3 regions of the Arhodomonas sp. SL1 genome follow, and region 1 is predicted to be linked to each of the others. Evidence: predicted binding sites of a transcription regulator. Region 1 holds the regulator's gene; each other region holds the start of a gene.

Region 1 (7,019 bases):
CTGCTGCTGGCTGCGTACCTGGGCTTTCAGGGGCTACTCTATATGAGTGAGGCATGAGCGATGAATGAAGCCACCACCCCCGCAATCCGCGACGATGACCTCCGGCGCCTGGGCCTCGCGGTCATCGAGGTCGAGGCCACCGCGGTACAGGCCCTGGCCGGCCGGCTGGACGCCGGCTTCGCCCGCGCCTGCCGCTACATGCTCGCCTGCGAGGGCCGCGTGGTGGTGCTGGGGATGGGCAAGTCGGGCCACATCGGGGGCAAGATCGCCGCCACCCTGGCGAGCACCGGCACGCCGGCGTTCTTCGTCCATCCCGGTGAGGCGAGCCACGGCGACCTGGGCATGATCACCGCCCGCGATGTGGTCCTGGCCCTGTCCAACTCGGGGGAGACCGACGAGATCACCACCATCCTGCCGCTGATCAAGCGCCTGTCCGTGCCCCTGATCGCGCTCACCGGGCGGCCGGAATCGACCCTGGCGCGCACCGCCGATGTCCACATCGACGTCAGCGTCGCCGAGGAGGCCTGCCCGCTGGGCCTCGCGCCCACGGCGAGCACCACCGCCACCCTGGTGATGGGCGACGCCCTGGCGGTGGCGCTGCTGGACGCCCGCGGCTTCACCCGGGAGGACTTCGCCCGTTCGCACCCGGGCGGGCGCCTGGGCCGGCGGCTGCTGCTGCGCATCGAGGACATCATGCATACCGGCACCCGCACCCCGAGGGTGCAGGCGCAGACCCCGCTGGCGGACGCGCTGGTGGAGATGACCAACCAGGGCCTGGGGATGACCGCCGTGGTCGATGACGGCGAACGGCTCATCGGCGTGTTCACCGACGGCGACCTGCGCCGCGCCCTGGATCGGGAGGTCGACGTCCACCGCACCCCCATCCGCGAGGTGATGACCCCCGGGGGCCACACCATCACCCGCGAGCGCCTCGCTGCGGAGGCGCTGGCGCTGATGGAATCCCACGGGATCTCGGCGCTTCCGGTCGTCGACGAGGAGCTGCGGCTGGTGGGCGCACTGAACATGCACGACCTGCTGCGCGCGGGCGTGGTCTGATGGACGCCTTCCGCGACGCCTACTGCGCCGCCCCGGAGGCCGGTGTGGTCGAGCGGGCCGCCGGTATCCGGCTGCTCGCCCTGGACGTGGATGGTGTGCTCACCGACGGCGCCGTCTACATGGCCGGCGACGGCGAGGCCTTCAAGCGCTTCCATATCCACGACGGCAAGGGTCTCGCCCTGTTACACGAGGCGGGCATCGCCACCGCCATCGTGACCGCCCGACGCTCCACGGCCGTAGCGGAGCGGGCCCGGGAGCTCGGGATCAGCCAGCTCCGCCAGGGCGTACGCGACAAGGGCGCGGAGATCACCGCGCTGGCGACCGAGCTCGAGCTCCCGCCGGCGGCCTGCGCCTTCGTCGGTGACGACCTGGTAGACCTGGCGGCCATGGCACGCTGTGGCCTGGCGGTGGCGGTGGCGGACGCCCACCCGCGGGTACGGCGCCGGGCCCACTGGGTCACCGCCCGCAGGGGCGGAAACGGCGCGGTCCGGGAGGTCTGCGAGCTGGTGCTCGCCGCCGGCGGGCTGCTGCAGGGGCTGATGGACGGCCATGATTGAGCGCAATCGGATCGCCTTCCCGCTGGTGGCGGCCGGGCTCATGGCGCTGCTGGTATGGTTGTCCTTCGGCGGGGTGGAGACGGGGCCGCCGGGCGCGGCACCGCCAGTGCGCGAGCCGCAGGCCCGCTACTACGCCACGGCGGTAGAGATCCGCAGCACCGACACCGCGGGGCGGCCGGAATTCCGGCTCGAGGCGGACCGAGGGGCCTACTTCCCCGCGGATGACCGCTGGCAGATGCAGTCGCCACGCTGGCGGCGGGAAGCGGACGGCGACGCACACGCCTGGCAGGGGCGCGCCGAACAGGCCGAACTGACGCCGCTACCCGATGGCACCCGGCTGCTGGAGCTCACCGGCTCGGTGGTACTGCACCGGGATCCGCCGCGGCCGTTGCGCCTGTCCACCGAGGTGCTGCGGCTCGAGCCCGCCCGGGACTATGCAGAGACGGAGCGGCCGGTCACGCTGGAGTCACCGGACAGCCGGCTCGAGGGCCGGGGGGCACGGGCCTGGCTGGACGAGCAACGGGTCGAACTGCTGGCGAATGTGAGGGGACACCATGACACGAACGGGACGAACTGAGGCGCTCGGTGGCACGCTGGCGATCCTCGCCCTGCTGGCGGGCCTCGGCCTCGCCAGCGGCTCCGCCACCGCGGCCGAGCAGGACAGCGCCGGTGCCCTGCACCTGAGCGCCGACCAGGGTGAGCTGGACAACGCGGCCGGCGTCAGCACCTACCGCGGCAACGTGGAGGTCACCCGGGGGGCGATGCGGATCACCGGCGACGAGCTCCGCGTCTACCGCGCCGACGGCGGCGGCGTGGGACGGATCGAGGTGGAGGGCACCCCGGCCACCTTCCGCGACCAGCGCGGTGACGGCGGCGATCCCGTCCACGCCGAGGCACCGGAGATGATCTACCACGCCGGCCCACCGGAACGCATCAACCTCTCCGGCGGCGCCTACCTGCAACGCGGTCGCGATGAGTTCCGGGGCGAGACCGTGCGCTACGACATCGCCGCGGACCGTGTGGAGGCCGACAGCAGCAGCGAGCGCCGGGTGGAGGTCACCCTGCACCCCGACGGCGAAGGGCAAGACGAGGGCCAATGAGCGACGCCGCCGGTCAGCTCCAGGCCAGCGCCCTGAGCAAGCGCTATCGCGGCCGGCAGGTGGTCTCCGACGCCGCTCTGTCGGTGGGGCCCGGGGAGATCGTCGGCCTGCTCGGCCCGAACGGCGCCGGCAAGACCACCTGCTTCTACATGATCGTGGGGCTGATCCGGGCCGATGCGGGTCGCATCCTCCTCGATGGCCGCGAGATCGGCGCGCTGCCCATGCACCGGCGCGCGCGCCTGGGGCTCGGCTACCTGCCCCAGGAGGCCTCCGTGTTCCGCAAGCTCAGCGTCGCCGATAACATCCTCGGCGTGCTGGAGCTCCGGCGGGACCTGGACCGGCAAGGGCGGACGGCGGAGCTGGAGGCCCTGCTCGAGGAGCTCAGCATCGGACACCTCCGCGAGCAGAGCGGGATCAGTCTCTCCGGCGGCGAGCGCCGGCGCGTGGAAATCGCCCGCGCCCTGGCCGCCCGGCCCCGGGTGATGCTGCTCGACGAGCCCTTCGCCGGCGTCGACCCCATCTCGGTGCACGACATCCGCGAGATCATCCGTCACCTGGCCGGGCGGGGCATCGGGGTACTGATCACCGATCACAACGTCCGCGAAACGCTGGGCATCGTCCACCGGGCCTATATCCTGAACGCGGGGGCGGTCATCGCCGAGGGCGAGGCGGAGTCGGTGCTCGCCGACGAGCAGGTACAGCGGGTCTATCTCGGCACCGATTTCCGCCTGTGACCGCTGGTATTGCATTGCACTATGATGACGGGTAACGGGGGGTACTACACGCGGCAATGAAACAATCGCTCCAGCTCCGTCTCGGCCAGCAACTGACCATGACGCCGCAGCTACAGCAGGCCATCCGGCTGCTGCAGCTGCCGACGCTGGAGCTGCGCGCGGAGATCCAGCAGGCGCTGGAATCCAACCTCATGCTCGAGGCCGCCGAGGACGGCGAGGAGGCCGCCACCGAGGAGGCCCTCCATGACCCGTACGGCGAGCGTGACGACAGCGAGGGGGACAACGAGGCGCAGGCAGCGGAGCCCAACGAGGCCGGACAGACGCGGGCCGACGACGAGCCCGACGCGCGGAGCCTCGGCGAGGATCTGCCGGTGGACAGCGCCTGGGACGACATCTACGACGGTGCCACCGTGTGGAGCCGGGGGGACCCCGAGCAGGACGAACGCGAGGCCGCGGGCCCGGCCCCTGGCACCGAGAGCCTGCGCGATCACCTGCTCTGGCAGGCCCGCATGAGCGACCTGCCCCCACGGGAGCTCGCCATCGCCGAGGCCATCATCGACGCGATCCGCGAGGACGGTTACCTCGCCGCCGACCCCGCCGAGCTGGTGACTGCCCTGCCCGCCGACTGGCAGGTGACCAGCGGCGAGATCGAGGCCGTGCTCCTCCTGGTCCAGCGCTTCGACCCCGCCGGCGTCGCGGCCCGGGATCCCGCCGAGTGCCTGCTCCTGCAGCTCGAGCAGATGCCGGCCGAGACCCCTTGGCGGGACGAGGCCATGGCCGTCGTGGGCGAGCATCTGGAGCTGCTGGCGAGCCGGCAGACGGCGCGGCTGAAGCGGCGTACCGGCCTCGGCGACGAGGCGCTGGCCGCGGTGCTAGGGCTCATCCAAGGGCTCGACCCGCACCCGGGGCTGCGCTACGGTAGCCAGCAGGTCGATTATGTCATTCCGGACGTCTTCGTTCGCGCGGAGGATGGCCGCTGGCAGGTGGAGATCAACCCCGATGCCCTTCCCCGGGTACGCATCAACGCCGAGTACGCGTCCCTGGTGCGGCGTGCCGATCGCAGCCCGGACAACCGCCTGATGCGCGAGCATCTCCAGGAGGCGCGGTGGCTGGTCAAGAGCCTGCGCTCGCGCAACGATACCCTGGTGCGGGTGGCGCGCTTCATCGTCGACCACCAGCACGACTTCCTCGAGCACGGTGAGGAGCACATGCAGCCGCTGGTGCTACGGGAAGTGGCCGAGGCGGTGGAGATGCACGAGTCCACCATCTCCCGGATCACCAACCAGAAGTACATGCACACCCCCCGCGGCACCTTCGAGTTCAAGTACTTCTTCTCCTCCCACGTGCAGACCAACGACGGGGGCGAGTGCTCAGCCACCGCCATCCGCGCCCGCATACGCCGGCTGATCGCCGGGGAGGACGCCCGGCGTCCGCTCAGTGACAGCCGTATCGCCAGCATCCTGCAGGATGAGGGCATCAATGTCGCCCGCCGCACGGTGGCGAAATACCGCGAGGCCATGTCCATCGCTTCGTCCACGGAGCGAAAGCGCCTTGCCTGAGACCCAAGGAGGCACTATGCAGATCGACATCACCGGGCACCATATCGAAGTGACCGACTCGCTGCGGGACTATGTAAAGGGCAAGTTCGACAAGCTCGAGCGCCACTTCGACAATGTGGTCGATGTGCACGTGATACTCACCGTGGAGAAGCTCACCCACAAGGCGGAGGCCACGCTGGTGCTGAGCGGGGCGCGGATCTTCGCCGAGGCCGTCCATGAGGACATGTACGCGGCGATCGATGCGCTCACGGATAAACTCGATCGCCAGGTGGTCAAACACAAAGAGAAACGCGCCGACCATCACCGCACCGACGGGCCGGTGAGTCAGGCGCTGGAAGAGGAATGAACGGCGCCGGCGCATAGCCGGCCCCGTCGAACGCCCGTGTGCGGAATCCAGGCCCCCGGCCTGCGGTACCGCACACGGGATCTCGGACACTGCCAGTTCAGGTCGGGGCACCATGAACATTGCCGCACTGCTCTCCCCCGAACGGGTACGCTTCGGGGCGCATGCCACCAGCAAGAAGCGCAGCCTCGAGCTGCTCGCCGAGCTGCTCGACCAGGACCCGGAGAAACCGGGTAGCCGCAGCATCTTCGAGAGCCTGATCGGCCGGGAACGCCTGGGAAGCACCGGCCTCGGGCGGGGCGTGGCCCTGCCCCATGCAAGGATCGCCGGCCTCGAGGCCCCGGTGGCCGCCGTGCTCAACCTGGATAGCGGCGTGGACTTCGACGCCATCGACCGTCAGCCGGTGGATCTGCTGTTCGCCCTGCTGGTCCCGGAGCACTCCACCGACGAGCACCTCCGGATCCTCGCCACCCTCGCGGAGATGTTCAGCGACAGCGCCTTCTGCGAGCAGCTGCGCGCGAGCGGTTCGGACGAGGCCCTCTACGAGCGGATCAACCAGCGACTCCTGGACGGCGCGCCTGCATGACGCCACGGGTCCGGGTATCGCGCACCGCCCTCGCCGCGGCCGTGTCGGCGCAGGCCCACGGCGGCGACGAGGCCATCGTGCTGCCGGTGCCCACCGAGCGCTGGTTCGGCGAGCGCGCCCCGCTGCGCCGCTACCCCGCCAGCGACGCCTGCGACGTGAGCGCATGGGTGGTGGGGTCGACGGCCACGGCGCCGGCGGACCCGGCGACCCCCTGGCTGCGCATCGACGGTGACGACGAGACCGTCGCCTGGCGCCTGGAGCGGGCATTGGAACGGCTCACCGCCGGTACCGGCATCCCCGGCACCCTGGTGCGGGTGGATGGTTCAGGCGTGCTGCTCGCCGGCGACAGCGGGGCGGGGAAGAGCCACACCGCCCTCGCCCTGCTGGAACGGGGCCATACCCTTATCGCCGACGATCTGGTCACCCTGGAGGGCGGCAGCGGCGCCGTGGTGGGCCGTCCGTCCGATCCGCGCGCCGGCGGCACACTCCTGCCCCGGGGCCTCGGCCCCCTGCGGGTCGATCGGCACTTCGGCCGGGACGCGGTGGCGACGGCGAGCCCCATCGCGCTGGTGGTCACCCTGGATCCGCAAGCGGGCACCGACGAGCGCCACAGCGGCTGGCAAGGGACCGGTCTACTGGGCCGCCCGCTACCGCGGCTCGCCCTGCGCCCCGGGCCGCTGATCGCCACCCTAATCGAGGCCGGCCTGCGCGAGACCCGCCTGTCCACCGGCCGGGAGCCCGGCTGATGCGCCTGGTCATCATCAGCGGCCTGTCCGGCTCGGGCAAGAGTGTGGCGCTGAGCACCCTGGAGGACACCGGCTTCTACTGTATCGACAACCTGCCGGTGGACCTGCTCGAGGCCTTCGGCCGCCACATCACCGCCATCGCGGGCGGCAATCGCGCCGAGGAGCGCTATGCCGTTGGCGTGGACGCGCGCAACCGTCCCGTCGATCTGGCGCGTTTTCCCGCCATCCTCGAGGCCCTGCGCCGCTCAGGCATCCACTGCGAGATCCTGTTCCTCGACGCCGAGCCGGAGACCCTGCTCAAGCGCTTCAGCGAGACCCGCCGCCGCCACCCGCTAAGC
Region 2 (7,019 bases), on a different contig from region 1:
AGTAGGCGGGCGGGCGCGACCGGCACACCCAGCGCTTGGGCGGTCTCCGGGCCGAGGGTGAGCAGCTCCAGCCAGCGCAGGCCCGCAAACACCGCCGCGGCGAGCACTATGGCCAGGAGGAGCAACGCCACCGCCCCGGGGAGCTCCACGTGGTAGGTGGAGCCGGACAGCCACGCGAGGACCCGGCCGGTGCGCGGGTCGCCGCCCGCCAACACCAGGCCGCGAACCGCCTCGAACATCGCCATGATGGCGACCCCGGTGAGCAATACCCGCTCCGGGCGCATGCCATTGCCGCGGTTGAGCGCGATGAGCACGGCCAGGGCGGCCAGCGCCCCCGCCGTCCCGGCCACGGCGAGCTCACCCCTGCCGGGCTGGGGCAGCAGGAAGATCGCGGCGATCAGGGCCATGGCGGAGCCGCCGCTGATGCCGAGCACCTCGGGGCTCGCCAGCGGGTTGCCCGTGAGCCGCTGTATCACCGCCCCCGCTAGGGCGAGCGTCACCCCGGCTGCCGCCGCAGCCAGCACCCGTGGCAGGCGCCACTCGAGCACCACGGGATCCCAGGGGGCCAGCCAGTGCCAGCCCGCCACCCCCTGCCCCAGCCCCAGGGCCAGCACCACCGCGATCAGCAGCGCCAGGGCGAAGGCGGTGAGCAACCGTGCCGGCGCGGCATGCCGCGGGAAGAGACCGTGGCCGGCTGGCGGCGGCGCCTGTGCGATGCCCAGCCGCGGGATGAGCCATAGCAGCAGCGGCGCCCCAAGGGCAGCGGTGGCGGCACCGGTGGGCACCAGGGTAGCGAGCCCGCCGGCGTAGCGCCGCAGCGCCAGATCGGTGGCCGCCAGCACCAGTGCGCCGATCAACGCCGACCAGCCCAGGCGGGGGGCGAGACGGCGGGCCCCGGCCAGGCGTGCGATGTTGGGAGCGAGGAGCCCGACGAAGGCGATCACCCCCGCCTCGGCGACCACGCAGGCGGTAAGGAACACCGCGACGGACAATCCGGCGATCCTTGCCCGGCGCAGGGATACACCCAGCCCGCGGGCCCCTTCATCGTCGAGCTCCAGGACCGTCAAGGTGCGCACCAATAGCAACGCCACCCCACCCGCCAGGGCCAATCGCGGGGCGAGGAAGGCGACACCATCCCATCCCGTTTGCGCCAGCGAGCCGGCCCCCCAGATCATCAAGCCCTTGAGCGCCTCGTGATGGAACAACAGCAGTACCATGGCCAGCGCCCCCAGGTAGAGGTTGACGACCATGCCGGCGAGCACGACCAGCAGCGGCGCGGCTTGCCGGCGCCAGGCCAGCGCCATGACCAGCCCCATGGCCGCAATGCCGCCGGCGAAGGCGGGCCATTCCCGGCCTGCGGCCAGCAACCCGGGGGCGAGCAGGGTCGCCAGCATGAGGGCCAGGTTGGCGCCGCTGGCCACACCCAGGGTGGTGGGGGCCGCCACCGGGTTGCTCAGGACCTGCTGCAGGAGCACACCGGCCAATCCCAGGGCCGCACCGCAGAGCAGCGCGCTGATCAACCGGGGCCACCAGCTGTAACGCAACCGCAGCAACTCCGGATGGGAGGGGGCCTCCCGCAGTGCCCGAAGCCCATCCACGATCCCGGCGCCGTCCTGCAGGGCGAGGGCCGCCAGCACCACAGCGAGGCCGGCGAGCCCAACGGCCAGGCGGGCCGGGGACAGCCCCCGCGACCCCTCACTCATCGTGCTCGCCCCGCGTGAGCCCGGCCGTCAGCACACGGGCGAAGCGCGCCGCGGCATGAGGCCCGCCGAAGCTCCAGACCGGGGGCAGGCGGACGACACTGCCATCGGCGACGCCCGGGAGCTGCCGCCACAGGGCACTATCCTGGAGCGCGGCGTCCACCCCCACCGGCATCGGCTCGACCACCACCAGCCTCGCGTCGTACTTGATCAACGCCTCGAGACCCACCAGCGCAAAGCCCCAGCGGTTGGTAGCGCCGCCCCAGGCGTTATCCAGGCCGAGCCGGACGATCACCGCGCCGTACAGGCTGTCCTCGCCGAACACCCGCACGTGTCGCGGGTCCATGAACTGCACCACAAGCAAGGGTCGCCGGATCTCACGCAGCCGCTCCCTCTGTGCCGCTACCACGGCCTCGGTCCGCTCGATCAGGGCCGCGGCGGCACGGGATCGCCCCACCAGCGCACCCACGCGGCGGGTGAGCCGGCTCAGCCCATCCCAGACCGGCGCGTCGGGTGCATACAGGCCGATCTCGGTGACCGGCGCAATGCGCGAGAGGCGAGGCTCCAGGTGGGAGAACATGGGGGAGATCAGGATTCGGTCCGGTTCCAGGGCTGCCAGTCGCTCCATGCTCGGCTGGCTCCTCAGCCCGAGATCCTTCACATCCCCGGGGAGCCGAGGCTCCCCGACCCAATCCCGGTAGGCGGCGGGCTGGGCCAGACCCACCGGCGTCACGTCGAGGGCGAGGAGGGTCTCGGCGATCGTCCAGTCCAGGGTGGCGATACGCGGTGGCTGCCCGTCGCCGTCGGCCCCGGCAACGGCGGTCACCAGCAGCAGCAGGACTGGCAGCAGGACCCACCCGCGGCGGGCCGTTACGGGTCCGCCGCTACCCTGCCCAGACCGGTACAGCAGGACGCATGGACGGCGGGCCACTATCCGGCAGGGCTGTTGGGCAGGCGACACCAGTGGGCTCCGGCGTTGCAGCAGTGGCCGGCAATTTACCCGTAAACGGAACCATTCGCAATTGCGACAACGATGCAAAGAAAACGCCCCAGGGGTATCCCCCGGGGCGTTGCGCGCTGACGCCGGTTGTTATTGGTTCAGGTCAGCTTGGTGAACTCGGGGTAGGCCTCCAGGCCGCACTCCCCGATGTCCACACCCTCGCTCTCCTCCTCCTCGGAGACCCGGATGCCGACCACCGCCTTGAGGATGCCCCACACGATGAGGCTAGCCACGAACACCCAGACGAAGATGGTCAGCGCCCCCACGATCTGGCCGAGCAAGCTGGCACCGTCGTTGGTGATCGGCACGATGAGCAGGCCGAAGATACCGACCACACCGTGCACCGAGATCGCACCCACCGGGTCGTCGATCTTCAGCTTATCCAGGGCGACGATGCTGAACACCACGATCACGCCGGCAACCGCACCGAAGATGGTGGCCACCAGCGCCGAGGGGGTGGAGGGCTCGGCGGTGATCGCCACCAGACCGGCCAGGGCACCGTTGAGTAGCATGGTGAGATCCGCCTTGCCGAAAGCCACGCGGGCAGTGGCCAGCGCGGCGATGGCGCCGCCGGCCGCGGCGGTGTTGGTGTTCAGGAACACCATGGCCACCGCGTTGGCGCTGGCGATGTCACCGAGCTTGAGCACCGAGCCGCCGTTGAAGCCGAACCAGCCCATCCACAGGATGAAGGTGCCCAGGGTGGCCAGCGGCAGGTTGGCGCCGGGGATGGCCCGAATCTCGCCCTTGGGCCCGTACTTGCCCTTGCGGGGGCCGAGCAGTATCACCCCGGCGAGCGCGGCGGCGGCGCCGGCCATGTGGACGATGCCCGAACCCGCGAAATCGGAGAAGCCGAGGTCGCCGAGCGAGTAGAGGCCGAACACCGAGGCCCCGCCCCAGGTCCAGGCACCCTCGAGGGGATAGATGAAACCGGTCATCACCACCGCGAAGGCGAAGAAGGCCCAGAGCTTCATACGCTCGGCGACGGCGCCGGAGACGATGGACATGGCGGTGGCGACGAAGACCACCTGGAAGAAGAAGTCCGCAGCGTCGGAGTATACCGACCCGCCGCCGAAGCCGGCCTCCGCGGAGGCGGCGAGGACCTCGTCGGCGTAGCCCGGCCCGCCCGCGATGCCGGCGAGGAAGATGTCACCGCCATACATGATCGCGTAGCCGCAGACCATGTACATGATGCAGGCGATGGCGAACAATCCCATGTTCTTGGTCAGGATCTCCGCGGTGTTCTTGGAGCGCACCAGCCCGGACTCGAGCATGGCAAAGCCGGCGGCCATCCACATCACCAGGGCACCGCAGATGACGAAGTAAAAGGTATCGATGGCGTACTGGAGCTCGAAAATCTGATTTTCCACGTTCAGGCCTCCATTCGGTTGTTCATGGGCGCCGCCGGTTACAGCGCGTCCTTGCCCGACTCACCCGTGCGGATACGGATGGCCTGCTCCAGCGGGAAGATGAAGATCTTGCCGTCGCCGATCTTGCCGGTGTTGGCGGCCTTCCCCACCGCCTCCACGGCGCGGTCGACCAGGTCATCGTCGAGGGCCACCTCGATCTTCATCTTCGGCAGGAAGTCCACGACGTACTCGGCGCCGCGGTAGAGCTCGGTATGGCCCTTCTGCCGGCCGAAGCCCTTGACCTCGGTGACAGTGATCCCCTTGACCCCGATCTCCGAGAGGGCCTCGCGGACGTCGTCGAGCCGGAACGGCTTGATAATCGCAGTGAGCAGCTTCATTGCAGGTCTCCCAGGTCCGCCGGCATCGCCGGCACTGCACAACACTCGATAGAGTCCTAGCATTTGCTATGCCAACCTAGGAAACCCCTTTTTATACAGGGCGTTATTAAATACGGTGCGTCTTGCTTTTCGATTACCGCCAGGACCGACGCACCAGATTGGTGCCGCCCCGTTCCGGTGCAACGCCGCGATGGTGCGTTCGCGCCGCCGCGGGCGCGGGCGTAGAATGCGGAAACAGGCAAAGGAGGGATGGATATGCTCAGTCCCAAGCAGCTCGACGAGATGGCCCGGCGGGTGAGCGAGCACCTGCCCGGGGGGCTCCGCGAGTTCCAGCAGGAGATCGAGAAGAACACCCGCACGGCAATGCAGTCGGCGTTCTCGCGCATGGAGCTGGTCACCCGCGAGGAGTTCGACGCCCAAGCCAAGGTGCTCGCCCGGACCCGGGCGCGGCTGGAAGGGCTCGAGCAGCGGGTGGCCGAGCTGGAGGCACGCCTGAACGCGGAGGAAGGTAGCGGCGGCGAGCAGCCCACCGCGGAGTGATTCCGCCCACCGGCGACTCGACAGGGAGGTCGATGTGTCGTCCCTTGCCATTGTCCATGCCCGGGCGGCCCTCGGGGTGGAGGCCCCACCCGTGGCCATCGAGGTGCACATGGCCGGCGGCCTTCCGTCGCTGTCCATCGTGGGGCTGCCCGAGACCGCGGTAAAGGAGGCCCGGGACCGGGTCCGCTGCGCCATCGAACACAGCGGTTTCGAGTTCCCCGCCCGGCGCTTCACCATCAACCTCGCACCCGCCGACCTCCCCAAGGAAGGCGGCCGCTTCGACCTGCCCATCGCCCTCGGGGTGCTGGCGGCGTCGGGGCAGATCCCCCGGGATGACCTGGCCGGTTACGAGCTGGCGGGGGAGCTCGCGCTTACCGGCAACCTGCGCCCGGTCAGCGGCGCGCTGCCGCTGGCCTTGCGCTGCCGGGAGGCGGGGCGAACCGCTATCCTCCCGGAGATCAACGCCGCCGAGGGGGCGCTGGTGGGGGAGGGGCGCGTCCTGGCGGCGGCCCATCTGCTCGACGTCTGCGACCACCTCGCCGGCCGCCGGACGCTGAGCGTCGCAGAGCCGGTGGCCCGCTCCAGCGGCGAGCGAATCCCCGATCTCGCCGACGTGCGCGGCCAGCAGCAGGCGCGCCGCTGCCTGGAGATCGCCGCCGCCGGCGGCCACTCCCTACTGCTGAGCGGCCCACCAGGCACCGGCAAGAGCATGCTCGCCGCACGCCTGCCCGGCATCCTCCCTCCCATGAGCGACGCCGAGAGCCTGGAGACCGCGGCGGTGGCCTCGGTGAGCGACGGCGGCTTCGACCCGGGACGCTGGGGCATCCGCCCGTTCCGGGCGCCCCACCACTCGGCCTCCCACACGGCCCTCACCGGTGGTGGCGGCAAACCCAGACCCGGGGAGATCTCACTGGCCCATAACGGCGTGCTCTTCCTCGACGAGCTCCCGGAATTCAGCCGCCGGGCCCTGGAGATGCTGCGCGAGCCGCTGGAGACCGGGGCGGTGGAGATCGCCCGGGCGACGGCGCGGGTGCGCTACCCCGCGCGCTTCCAGCTCGTCGCGGCGATGAATCCCTGCCCCTGCGGGCATCTGGGCGATCCGGCCGGGGAGTGCCGCTGCAGCCCCGAGCAGATCGCCCGCTACCAGGCGCGGATCAGCGGCCCCCTGCTGGACCGCATCGACCTGTTCTGCGAGGTGCCGCGGCTCGCCGCCACCGAGCTCCGTTCCGCCGCCCGCGGCGAGGACAGTGCCAGCGTCCGCGCCCGCGTCGTCACCGCCCGCGAACGGCAGCGCCGCCGCGACGGCGTCGCCGCCGCGTCGTTGGCCGCCGACGCCCTTGAGCGGGCCTGCGTCCTCGATGCCGAGGCGAGCCGGCTGCTGGAGGCCGCCTGCGAGCGGCTGCGGCTCTCGGCGCGCGGCTATCACCGCTGCCTGCGGGTGGCCCGGACCCTCGCCGACCTGGCCGGCAGCGAGGCCGTCACCGCAGCCCATGTGGCCGAGGCCGTGAGCTACCGCGAACGCCGCCAAGGCGCCGACTACTGAGCCGGTAACGACACTCGACCGGCGGCGAGCACCGCCTCCAGCTCATCGGCCGCTGCGGGGCGTGCGAACAGGAAGCCCTGGGCCGCCTCGCAGCCGAGATCCCGCACCGCCGCCAGCTGCGTGGCACTCTCCACGCCCTCCGCCACCGTGGTCAGGCGCATGCTCCGGGCCAGGGCCACAATGGTCTCCACCAACCCGGCGTCCATGGGATCACCGGGGATGTCGCGGACGAAGGACTGGTCCACCTTGAGACAGTCCACCGGCAGGCGCTTGAGGTAGCTCAGGGAGGAATAGCCGGTACCGAAGTCATCGATGGCCACCCGCACGCCATGGCCCTTGAGCTCGGCGAGCTTGCGCGTGTTGGCCTCGGGGTCGCGCATGGCGGCACTCTCGGTGATCTCCACCTCCAGCGCCTCCCCCGGCAGACCGGCGGCCTCCAGGGCCGCCAGCACCATGGCCGCGAAATCCTCCCGTTCCAGGGTCAGGGCAGAG
Region 3 (7,019 bases), on a different contig from region 1:
GGACGGCCGGGGGACCACTAGGTCGTGACCGGCCGCACGCCGTGCTCCCGCCCGCCTAGCCGAGAACATCCTCCGCCCGGCTGGCAGTGAGGATGCGCTCCGACCACTCCAGCAGCGTCTCGGCATCCGCGGACTCGATGCGCTCGCGTTGCTCCGGCGCCAGCGGCCCGAACCGGTGCTCCATCAGCCGAAGGAGCACCGCCGCCTCTCCCTGCTGAAGCCCCTGCTCTAGCCCCTGCTGCGTGAACCGCTCGGCGAATGTGCTCATGGCGTCCACCTCGTCGGCGTAGTGCCGTTGGAATTGCTGTCGTTCATTATCATTCCGCGGCCAATGGTGCAAAACCTGCCTAGCGTCTCAACATTCCACCGACGATAAACGCACCTCGACCCCGCAACCCTTGCGCGGCGGACGGTGAGTCTGACGCTCACCCCTCGCCGTCGAGACCCAGGAGCCGGACGCGCTGGAGCGTTTCCTCGCTGAAGCGAGCGAGCTCCTCATCGGTCCACAAGCCGAGGCGGCGGATGATCGCGATCTGCTGCCACGCGATCGAGCGGGCGGGGTTATCAAAGGCGTACGCCATGTCGTCATTGATCGCGTGCAGGCGGTCATAGACCGTGAGGTAGCGCTCATGGTTGGTCATGCCGTCATCGGTGCCTGTACACAGGCTCGCGATCTCGTCGAGCGCGCGGCGGCAAAAGCGGTCCAGGGCTTTCTCACGCAGGTCGCGGAAGACTTTCCAGTCTCGTTCGGGGATGCGGCTGCGCATAGCGATACTCCCACATGCGATGATAGTGAACGTTGCCCGTCAACGCCCGTCCCCCGCCTGGGGACGTCGCCCCCACGGCCGGCGACCATACTCGACGTACCGGCCCAGACCGGACACAGTCAAGGTTAGGACATGCCCCGCATGACCACCCGCACCATCATGCACCTGGACATGGACGCCTTCTTCGCCTCCGTGGAGCTGCTGCGCCGCCCGGAGCTCGTTGGCCAGCCCGTGGTGGTGGGCGGCCGAGGCGACCCCAACCGCCGCGGCGTGGTCTCCACCGCCACCTACGAGGCCCGACAGTACGGCATCCACTCCGCCATGCCCCTGCGCCGGGCCCTGGCCCTGTGCCCCCACGCCGTATTCCTCCCGGTGGACCTGGCCGCCTACCGCGCCGCCTCCGAGCAGGTCTTCGCCCGCCTCCGTGAGCTCTCGCCCCGCCTGGAGCCGGTGGGCCTGGACGAGGCCTACCTGGACATCAGCCACCGCGACGAGCCGCCCCGGGCCCTCGGCGCGCAGGTCAAGCAGGCCATCCGCGAGGCCACCGGCCTGACCGGCTCCGTGGGCCTCGCCCCCAACCGGCTGCTCGCCAAGATCGCCTCGGACCTGGAAAAGCCCGACGGCCTCACCGAGCTAACCGTCGACGACGTGCCCCACCGCGTCTGGCCCCTGCCCGTGCGCACCCTCCACGGCGTCGGCCCGCGCACCGGCGAGCGCCTGAGCGGCCTGGGCATCACCACCATCGGCGAGCTGGCACAAACACCGGTCGAACGCCTGGCCACCGTCTTCTCCCCCGGCCACGCCCGGGACCTCCACGAGCGCGCCCACGGGCAGGACGACCGCCCCGTCGCCCCGCGCCGCCGGCGCAAGTCCATCGGCCGCGAGACCACCTTCCAGACCGACTGCCGCTCCAGCGCCCGCCTCGCCCACCTCGCGGAGGAAATGCTGGAGGGCCTGCTGCCCCGGCTCACCGAGCGCGGCCTGCGGGCGCGCACCGTGACCGTGAAGGTCCGCTACCGGGACTTCGTCACCCACACCCGCTCGCGCTCCCTGCCCACGCCCACCGACGACCGGGACGCTCTCGCCGCCGCTGCGGACGCCTGCCTGCGCGAGCACCGCCTGCACCGAGCGGTGCGACTGCTCGGCGTGACGCTATCCCAGCTCAGCGACGCCCCGGCGGAGGGCCAGCAGCTCTCCTTCGTCTGACGCGCAACTAACGATGGAGTGACGCGGCACGTCAGTCGCGTATTGACAGGTGCCGCCACGGGTCACCTCGAGCCCGCGATCAGTCCTCAAAGATCATCACGCAGGAAAGGTGAGACCCGTCGATCCCCCCGCCACGACAGGCCCCGTCGCTGGGAACCGACGGAAGTGGCGCAGATGGCCCGAACCTTGCTTCAAGTCAATCGAGCACCGGGGCAGGACCGATATAAAGGGGCCACCGGCTCGCCGGGCACAGGGCACCGGGAACACAAGCTAGCTGACCAATAAGGAGTCCATCATGAAACGGACGCAACAGGGTTTCACCCTCATCGAACTGATGATCGTCGTGGCGATCATCGGCATCCTCGCCGCCATCGCCATTCCGGCATATCAGGACTATGTCGCTCGTTCCCAAGTCACGGAAGGGTTGAATCTTGCGAGCGGTCAGAAGACGACCGTAACAGAGTTCTATAATACAGAAGGCACCTTCACGGGTGCGGACAGCGGCAGTGCCGGAATCCCAACCGCCACCGACGTCAGCGGTGAGTACGTGGAAAAGGTGGCAGTATCTAGCGGCGTCATTACGGCAACATTCAACTCCTCTGGGGTCTCCGCCCCGCTCCAGGGCAATAGTGTCTCCCTGAGCCCAGTAACGAATGTGGGCTCAGTTGAATGGACCTGCAAATCCAGCAATATCGATGCCGAATACCTTCCGCAACGGTGTCGGTAAGTAAGGAATTCCTGCAGTGAACACCGGCAGACTCTGACGAGCGCTCCCTCTGTCGCTATTAGGGCTGTTTCCGATGGGAACAGCCCTCATTCAGGGTATACAACCAAATGCCAACCAAGCGGCATTCCCGCGACTACATTGTTTTTTCAGCGGTTGCCTTATGCCTTGGTCTCCTGGTGCTCCTCGCATATCGCCCGGGTCTCCAAGGACCTTTCCTGTTTGATGATTTCGCATCACTCTCTACACTCGGCGCCACGGGCGAAATCGATACGCTTGCAGAACTTCGGCGATACCTCGCGAGCGGGACCGCTGGTCCAACGGGTCGCCCATTCGCCCTACTAAGCTTCTTAATCGACGATTACAGTTGGCCTAGCAACCCGTACTCCTTTAAACGCACGAACCTCCTATTACATCTTCTGAACGGCGTTTTCCTTTTCTCCATCGTCCGACTCTTGTTACATTCCCAAAGTCCGACGCACACCACCCGCCCCGTTTTAATCCCCGGCTTTGTTACCTGTTTCTGGTTGTTCCACCCCCTCCTGGTTTCCACCGTTCTCTATCCCGTGCAGCGGATGACCATACTCGCCACCCTGTTCGTCCTCGTCGGCATTCTCATTTACCTCGTTGGGCGGCGATGCGTTCGTACTAAACCGGCCGTCGCCGCAATACTCATGACCCTAGCCATAGCAATATTCACACCACTTGCCGCACTTTCGAAAGAAAATGGCGCCATGCTACCGCTCCTCCTCTTCGTTATCGAATGCACTTTCATACGCGGCAGCCCATCCCTACTCTGGTGGCAGCAGCTCCATCGTCATATCCTGCTCACATTGCCCTCAGCAGCCATCCTTGGGTACCTTATCTCATACGCAGTCCGAGTTTGGCCGAACAATGGCGCCTATGCCGATCGTGCTTTTAGCCTTCCGGAGCGGCTACTAACACAAATTCACGTACTCGGCTCGTACCTACAGAATTGGTTTCTACCCGGCACGAATTATCGCGGCCTTCTAGGAGAATTCCCGATTGCCAGCACACTGGAAAACCCGGGAACCTTGTTCGGCCTTTCACTGCTCATCGCAATCACGGCGGCCGCACTCCATTTTCGAAGAACCCTTCCGCTTTCGGCTGGTGCTTGGTTATTTTTCCTCACTGGTCACGTCGTTGAGTCGACCGCTATCCCGTTGGAGCTGTATTTCGAGCACCGGAACTACCTCCCTACGCTCTTCCTTGGTTTCCCTATAGCGGGTATAGTTTTATGCGCCCTCAATAACCGTCTGCTTCAGCAGATCATATTAATGACCATTTTGGCCATCTTACTAGGTCTGACTTGGGACCGGGCGTCCCTATGGGGAGACCCGACGAACTTGCATGTCTATTGGGCCGAAAGGCATCCCTACTCCCAGCGCGCACAGCGCGCGGCGGCCCTAGAGCTAGAACGCACAGGACAACTGAACGAAGCGTACCAGTTACTACAGGGTGGGATCACCCGTATGCCCGATAACGCGGCGCTACACCTACATCAACTCGCCCTGCTCTGCAAATATGCCCCCGAGCGAACGGTCAACAAAGTATTCGCGCAGACCGTTACCGGAGTTCGCAATGGCACGTACGAACCGGGCACCTTTACCCTGCTGCGTCAACTCGTGCAGTCCATTACTGGCGGGCGATGCGATGGACTGGGACCTACGGACGCCGGCATCCTGCTTGACGCCGTGGCGGCTGGGCAGACCCCTGAGCAAAGTCGCTTTACGAAATTCCAGATCGCCCACACCCGCGCCGTAGTAACACTAAAGGCGGGAAATATCGGCGTCGCCGCGGACCTTTTTCGCGATGCTTTCGAACTCCGTCCGCACCCGGAGACGGGCCTCCAACAGGCTGCTCAACTAGCCACGGCCGGAGCACTGGACCACGCATTGGACCATTTGGCTCTTGTAAAGTCACACGTTCGTAGAGGGCAAACTCTGAATAATGTCATCGGCCCGAAAATATGGCTGCGAGACATTCAGCACTTAGAAAACCAGATTCGGGTAAACGGCGAAACTCAACAATAGAAACTGAATCATCGCCTCGGGCCACACCGCACGAACAACACCACGTCACAGGGCGAGCCAAACCCTAAAGGTTTCCCATGAACTTCGTCGCAGAAAAGCTATCTGTAGTTATTCCGGCAAAGAATGAATCTCGTAACCTGCGTCCTTTGATTTCCAAAATCAAAGAAGTGCTTGACCGGGAGTCGGAAATCATTGTCGTCGACGATGGGTCGAACGACCAAAGCGGGTCAATAGCTGAAGAAATCGGAGCAAAACTTATTTCAAGGGCGTACTCGTCCGGAAACGGCGCCGCGATCAAATCCGGGGCGCGCCGCGCCAGAGGCGATGTTATTATTTTTATGGATGGGGACGGACAGCACGATCCGAATGATATTCCGCGCCTACTTCATGTAGTCGCGACAGGTTCTGACATGGCCGTCGGCGCCCGACGTAGTGGCTCCCAAGGGAGCATAGGCAGGAGATTCGCGAACGCATTTTACAATCGTCTAGCTAGCTATATGACCGGTCACCGTGTTCAGGATCTAACCTCTGGGTTCCGCGCAGTGCGGGCAAACAAATTCCGCGAGTTCCTATACCTACTGCCCAACGGATTCTCGTACCCGACCACCATCACTATGGCGTTCTTCCGGGCAGGCTATAGCGTGGAGTATGTCCCCATCACCGCCGCAAAGCGCGAAGGCAAAAGTCATATCCGTCCGCTCCACGATGGGCTCCGTTTTTTGGTGATCATCTTCAAGGTTGCGACGCTGTACTCTCCACTGAAGATATTCGTTCCGGCCAGCGCCGGAATGTTCGGGTTGGGGCTGGCGTACTACGGCTACACGTACCTTACCCAAGGGCGTTTCACCAACATGTCGGCACTCCTGCTGACCACTGCTGTCCTCGCCTTCCTGATTGGCCTGGTCTCGGAACAGATTACTCAACTGATGTACAAGGACTGATCACTCCCTGTGCGTACCACGGAGGCACGTAGACCATGATCTTACGGCCATTGTTTTTCATTTGTAGTACAATACGCGACGACGCCTCCGCGTATGCATGCAGACGGCCCGGCGAATTGGCCTTCCACTTCGCGTTTCCTAACTATGCACGTGTCTCAAGAGGTGCCATGCATTGACCATACATTCCGGGAATGGCGCGTCAGCAGCACCCGGGCTCACAGTAGCGCTCATGCGCATGCCCACTGCGCCGAAGAGCAATCGAGTTGGCCGCCCAGGCAGCGCCATAATAAGGACGAGATTACTCCCTTATGTGTAACAATCGCGCCCGAAACGGAGCCCGCCCCGACCCCTCCTACCACGCTAGGCGTAAGACCCGATCTCTCCACATGGGCAGCCACATTGCCCGCCATTTAGACAGTCAGGTACGCACCTTTCTCGATATCGGATGCAACTCAGGCGCAGTTAGCAGCAATTTGCTCTACGCAGGAAAAGTCACCCACGCAACAGGCATCGACCTAAGCGGAAACGCGCTCCCCGCTGATCTCACCAATGATGAGAATTTTCGGTTTATCGAAAGCGACGTAACCGAAATTCCCTTGATTAATTACTATGACGCCGCCTTCTATGGCGCAGTACATCACCACATAGTAAAAACCTACGGACTAGGCATTGCCTTCCAAACACTCATTTCCATAGCTGAGCACTGCCGCCTGCAATTATTCTTCGAAACTGGAAGCCTCAAAGAGGGGCCCCGATGGGGATGGCAACGGGTTTTGAGTGAATACTTCAGTACCGACGAAGAGCATCACACAGCACTGCTCCGTCTTCTATCGCCCCGTGTTGCCTCCTTTCGCGTAATAGGGCGTTTCCCTATGCACGGAGTTCGCCGTTATCTTTTGTGCATCAACCTCGGAGAAAAACCTCAGACTAACGAAAGAAAAAAAATCGTTGAACAAAATATAATTCCCAACGATTTATATCGCGGCGCTCCAAGCTACACTAGATCGGTAGGGTCAAAACGTCAAAAACTTCGTTTATACGAATCTAAGGACACTCCAGCTTCCGGGGTGATATTTAAGTTCGTAACGGCGGCGGACGGAAAGCGCTATGTTACAAAACGCCGCCCTCTATTCAAGCATGTCGATAGAGTCGAGTATTCTATCGGCACCCAAGCCTCTGGCAAGTTTACCGTTCAACCTCTTGCACGTATGCCTGACGGCGCATTAGTTTTTCCCTTCATCCCAGGAAGCAGCATTACGGATTGGCTAAGAAAAAGCACACCCCGAAAAAGCCGGGACACAGTTGCGTCGATGCTCATCGAGGCGCG

The links. Region 1 encodes sigma-54, which starts transcription at its own class of promoters, with help from an activator protein. Its sites were predicted from a motif close to TGGCANGNTNCNTGCTT; they were not measured.
Positions count from the first base shown of each region.
Region 2: ACQ754_RS07165 (P-II family nitrogen regulator) is a predicted target of sigma-54. The motif match lies at 4,502-4,518, and genes of this name have one in related genera.
Region 3: ACQ754_RS16665 (pilin) is a predicted target of sigma-54. The motif match lies at 2,149-2,165, and genes of this name have one in related genera.

Region 1 covers NZ_JBPODZ010000006.1:9,047-16,065, reverse strand. The annotation lists gene ACQ754_RS09905 (calcium/sodium antiporter) at 1-57, shown strand, start outside; gene ACQ754_RS09900 (KpsF/GutQ family sugar-phosphate isomerase) at 61-1,056, shown strand; gene ACQ754_RS09895 (KdsC family phosphatase) at 1,056-1,613, shown strand; gene lptC (LPS export ABC transporter periplasmic protein LptC) at 1,606-2,190, shown strand; gene lptA (lipopolysaccharide transport periplasmic protein LptA) at 2,168-2,713, shown strand; gene lptB (LPS export ABC transporter ATP-binding protein) at 2,710-3,447, shown strand; gene ACQ754_RS09875 (RNA polymerase factor sigma-54) at 3,504-5,006, shown strand; gene hpf (ribosome hibernation-promoting factor, HPF/YfiA family) at 5,023-5,352, shown strand; gene ptsN (PTS IIA-like nitrogen regulatory protein PtsN) at 5,465-5,935, shown strand; gene ACQ754_RS09860 (HPr kinase/phosphorylase) at 5,932-6,681, shown strand; gene rapZ (RNase adapter RapZ) at 6,681-7,019, shown strand, end outside.
Region 2 covers NZ_JBPODZ010000004.1:19,853-26,871, reverse strand. The annotation lists gene fhuB (Fe(3+)-hydroxamate ABC transporter permease FhuB) at 1-1,703, opposite strand, end outside; gene ACQ754_RS07175 (iron-siderophore ABC transporter substrate-binding protein) at 1,696-2,661, opposite strand; gene ACQ754_RS07170 (ammonium transporter) at 2,799-4,073, opposite strand; gene ACQ754_RS07165 (P-II family nitrogen regulator) at 4,106-4,444, opposite strand; gene ubiK (ubiquinone biosynthesis accessory factor UbiK) at 4,700-4,984, shown strand; gene ACQ754_RS07155 (YifB family Mg chelatase-like AAA ATPase) at 5,019-6,527, shown strand; gene ACQ754_RS07150 (putative bifunctional diguanylate cyclase/phosphodiesterase) at 6,521-7,019, opposite strand, start outside.
Region 3 covers NZ_JBPODZ010000028.1:828-7,846, reverse strand. The annotation lists gene ACQ754_RS16680 (DUF4351 domain-containing protein) at 56-268, opposite strand; gene ACQ754_RS16675 (hypothetical protein) at 426-767, opposite strand; gene dinB (DNA polymerase IV) at 909-1,973, shown strand; gene ACQ754_RS16665 (pilin) at 2,269-2,700, shown strand; gene ACQ754_RS16660 (hypothetical protein) at 2,808-4,751, shown strand; gene ACQ754_RS16655 (glycosyltransferase family 2 protein) at 4,829-5,692, shown strand; gene ACQ754_RS16650 (methyltransferase domain-containing protein) at 6,079-7,019, shown strand, end outside.